DNA from 2 places in the Arthrobacter sp. JUb119 genome. Region 1 is predicted to be linked to the other one. Evidence: predicted binding sites of a transcription regulator. Region 1 holds the regulator's gene; the other holds the start of a gene.
The links. The regulator Rex, encoded in region 1, represses fermentation and respiration genes when NADH is low (regulators of the CRP and FNR family bind a similar motif). The targets are predictions, from matches to a motif close to CTTGTGAANNNNTTCACAAG.

Region 1 (2,200 bases):
TCGCCGTACGGCCAGAACCCGTACGGCCAGAATCCGAATCCTTACGGGCAACCGCAGGCACCGGGCTACGACCAGTATGCCCAGCAGGGAGGTTACGCCGGCGTGCAGCCGCCGACCGAGCGGCCACGGACCTTGGCTATCGCCTTTGGCTTGATCATGCTCGCGGGCATCTTCAGTGCCCTCGCCAGCTGGCTGATGACCAACTCCAACATGATGGCCAACATGATTGGCCAGCAGTGGTCGCTGGTGCAAGAAGAGTTCCAGAACCAGATGCAGAGCACCCCGGGCATGGAGCAGGATCCACTGGTTGAACAGATGATGGCAAGCCCTGAGGCCTTCATGGCCCAGGTCAATTCCATGATGTCGACCTTCGTGATTATCTCCATGATCATCACCTTGGCCCTGTATTTCCTGGTGGGCTTCTTCGTTGGCCGCGGCGTGGGCGCCATGCGAATTATCGCCACGATCCTCGGTGCGCTTTCACTGCTGAATCTGGTGACTATCGTTCCAATGATCAGCATGTTCGCTGACACTCAAGCCGGAATTATCAACGCTGTCTACGTTGTGGGCATCTTGTTGGGCATTGCAGGCGTGGTCTTCGCCTGGTTGCGCCCTTCTTCGCAATACATTGCGCAGCGCCGCCAGGCTCGCCTGGCCGGCTTCCGCTAAACGCATGGCCGAGCCTCTTCGCGAGGCCCTGCAGGGACAATAAAGGCGTAGCCGCTCCATCCACCCAAGGGATGACGCGGCTACGCCTTTTCTCGTCTGCGCGGCTTCAGCCTTGAACGGCGAGGTATGCCAGGATCTGCAATTCAGTGGAAAGATCAACGCGCCGCAGGTTCATGCCCGCGGGTACGCGAAGCGGCATCGGTGCGAACGAGAGCACCGAGCGGACCGAAAGCGCGGCCAGTTCGTAGACCAGGTCCTGCGCAGCATCGCCCGGAATTGCCAGAACAGCGATGTTGATTTCTTCGCGTTCAACCACTGCGGCCAAGTCCGCGATCGCTTCCACGTGCAGCTCGCCGACCGGGCTGCCGACCAGTGCGGGGTCGATATCCAGGATCGCCTTGACGTTGAAGCCACGAGTCCTGAAGCCTGCATATCCGCTGAGCGCGCGCCCCAGGTTACCGGCGCCGAGGATGGCCACACGCCAGTCCTGGTTCAGGCCGAGGGTGCGGCTGATATGTTCTGCCAGTTCGCGGACCACGTAGCCCACCCCGCGGGTTCCGTAGGAACCCAACCAGGAAAGGTCTTTGCGCAGGATGGAGGGGTTCACTCCAGCTTCCTTGGCCAGCACCCCGGAACTGGTGCGTTCCAGGCCCTGGGCTTCCAAGGCGTTCAGCGCGCGCAAGTACTGGGTCAGTCGAGCCAGCGTGGCCTCAGGCAGGACCCGGGCTTCAAGCTCTGACATCTTCGTTCTCCCGCACTTTTCGGTGCTCTTGAAGAGCACAACGCATTTTCATTTATTCGGCAGCGGCTAGCTGCTCAGTAGTCGTTCCAGACGCTGTGCGTCGATGTGCCAGAAGTCGCGGACTTCTCCGTTGATCAGCAGAACCGGCACTTCCTCGTGGTGCTTGGCCAGCAATTCAGGGTGCTGGTCAATATCCAGTTCGGAAAACTCCATATTCAACCGGCCAGTCACCTCGGCCACGGTTGCGCGTGCGGCCTGGCACAGGTGGCAGCCTTCTCGAACCAACAGCTGGATCTGATTCAAAGTACTCACCTGCCTATAATCTCACGAGCCGTAACCGCCCTTAAACTTGGCAATGAAATAAACTGGATCAAATGTCTTCCATCGATCATCACCCCAGCCCGAATTCCGCCCTGGCTCCGGACACGGTCGCCGCTTTCTTCGATGTAGATAACACCCTTGTGCGCGGTGCATCGCTGTATCTGCTGGCCCGGAAACTGCATGAGCGCCGCTTCTTCCAATTCCGCGAAATCCTCTGGTTCGCGCTCAAGCAGTTGCGCTTCGCCGCGCGCGGTGAGCACCTAGGGGACATTCACCAGATTCGCGACCGTGCGTTGATGATGGTCCGAGGGATCCCGGTGTCCGAGATCGAGAAGATCGGCAACGAGATCTATGACGAATACATCGAACCCAAGCTATGGACCGGTACGGTAGCCATTGCTCGCCAGCATCGGACGGTGGGCCGTGAAGTCTGGCTAGTCACTGCCACTCCCCTGGAAGTGGCGAATG
Region 2 (2,200 bases), on a different contig from region 1:
CCTGGTACTTCACTGCCACCGTGCCCAACCGCCAGGAGGCTGCCTTGCTGCGCGGCAAAGGCAAATGGGGGCGCTGGTGTGCCGCCGGGGAAATATTGGCCAAACGCAGCACCAGCGAGCTGGGGGACAGCGTTGGCCAACCCAACACAGTGAACCTCGCGCTCTCGGAGATTAGCTACCCGGCGGTGGAAATGATCCTGGAAGCCATGGCGGAGGCCAATGGAGTGGTCGCCTACCTTTCGCGGGCCCGTTCGTTGAATCTCAAGCATCCGGACCTGCTGGTGCGCGATGGCATTTACTATCTGGAAGTCCTTGGCTCCATGAGCGCTGAATCCTCCCGCCCATGGCAGACTACTGCCGGGCACTGAGAGCAGAACTTAAACAAAGCAGGCCGGGAATCCTTGAAGGATTCCCGGCCTGTTTGCATCACTGCGGTTTAGCGCGAGCGCTGGCGCAGACGCTGGATATCCAGGATCACGACGGCGCGTGCTTCCAGGCGCAGCCAGCCGCGCTGCACGAACTCGGCCAGAGCCTTGTTCACGGTTTCGCGGGAAGCACCAACGAGCTGAGCCAGCTCTTCCTGAGTCAGTTCGTGGGCAACCAGGATGCCGTCGGTAGCTGGGCGACCGAAGCGGTCAGCCAGATCCAACAGAGCTTTGGCAACACGGCCAGGAACGTCAGAGAAGACCAGATCGGCCAGGGACTCATTGGTACGACGCAGACGTGCAGCCAGAGCCTGCAGCAGCTGGATCGAGACCTCAGGGGAGTTCAAGATAGCCTTGCGCATGTTCTCGTGGCTCAGGCCCGCCAAGCGGGTCTCGGACACGGCGGTTGCAGTTGCGTTGCGTGGGTGTGGATCGAACAATGCCATCTCGCCAAACAGTTCGCCTGGGCCAAGAACAGCAATCAGGTTCTCGCGACCATCCGAAGAGGTGCGACCCAGCTTGATCTTGCCCGAAACGATGAAGTACAGACGGTCACCCTGATCGCCTTCACGGAACACCGATGCGCCGCGGGAGAGATCAACCTCGGTCAATTCTTCGGTTAGCGCGGCGAATACTTCATCACCAAGCGACGCAAACAGTGGCGCGCGACGCAGTACCTCGATATCCATTAAATCTCCTGTCAACAGTAGTAGGCGCTTACTTCATTGTGCCGTATTCGGTAACAATGTGACAGTTTCCACACGTGGTTTAACCAAGAAAATGTTGAAAATCACGCACATTCGACTAAAACTCGCGAATCTGCTCGCAGAAATCCATCAGCTTCTAAGGGTACCTTGGGTCTATACGAACTTTATGAATGAACTGGGGTCTTGGTGCTCGGAATTTTCAGCTGGCTCGACGTAGTCATCTGCGCTGTTTTGCTGACGTTTTTCGTTGTTGGAGTTCGTCGAGGTTTTCTGCTGACCATTGGCGACATGCTCGGCCTGATTGTCGGCGGCGTCGCCGCATTCTTCGCCATCCCGCTGGTTTCCACCTTCGCCACGAACCCCTGGTGGCGGGTCGGCCTGATGATAGCTACCGCAGCCGTGCTGATCATTCTCGGGCAAGCTCTGGGACGGGTGATTGCAACTCGCATCCGCCACTGGATGAATGTCGATTTCCTGCGTGCCGCGGACCGCATTGCCGGTGGCGTGCTGTCGGTGTTCATTACCGCCACAATCATCGGTGGCTTGGCCTTTTCCACTTCAAGCATGGGTATTCCAAGGCTTTCGCTGGAGATCAGCAAGTCCAAGATGATCGACTCGATTCGTGGCCTGACACCCGAGTTTGTCGATGCCGCGATTTCCACCGCACGCTCCAAGGTGATCGCCGAAACCCTCCCCGCATTCCTGGAGCCTTTCGCGCCCCCGGTCCAGGCGCCGGCCAACACCGAATGGGCAGCTAACGACCTGCAGCTGGCCGCTGCCCAATCGGCCGCCAAGATCTCCGGTACCGCGGTGCAATGCGGTGTGAACCTGACCGGCTCAGGCTTCGTTGTCGACCACGAACTGGTCATGACCAACGCGCACGTGGTCGCCGGATTGAGCGCGGCAACCGTGGAGGTCGGCGGTGACGAAGTTCACCGCGGAAAGGTTGTTTATTTCGATCCCAAGGCCGACATCGCGCTGCTTTACGTCGAAGGGCTGGAGGCAGAGCCTATCGACCTCGCCGCTGATGACCTGATGCGCGGCGACTCGGCAACCTTTGTCGGGCAC

Region 2: a site for Rex is predicted at 1,170-1,189, ahead of M2368_RS16770 (MarP family serine protease). Genes of this name have one in related genera too.

Annotation. Positions count from the first base shown of each region.
Region 1 covers NZ_JANUFE010000001.1:17,396-19,595, reverse strand. Annotated here, with positions in the region: gene M2368_RS00100 (AI-2E family transporter) at 1-669, shown strand, start outside; gene M2368_RS00095 (redox-sensing transcriptional repressor Rex) at 776-1,450, opposite strand; gene M2368_RS00090 (glutaredoxin family protein) at 1,478-1,723, opposite strand; gene M2368_RS00085 (HAD family hydrolase) at 1,786-2,200, shown strand, end outside.
Region 2 covers NZ_JANUFE010000007.1:160,964-163,163, forward strand. Annotated here, with positions in the region: gene M2368_RS16760 (NUDIX hydrolase) at 1-368, shown strand, start outside; gene M2368_RS16765 (Crp/Fnr family transcriptional regulator) at 437-1,114, opposite strand; gene M2368_RS16770 (MarP family serine protease) at 1,319-2,200, shown strand, end outside.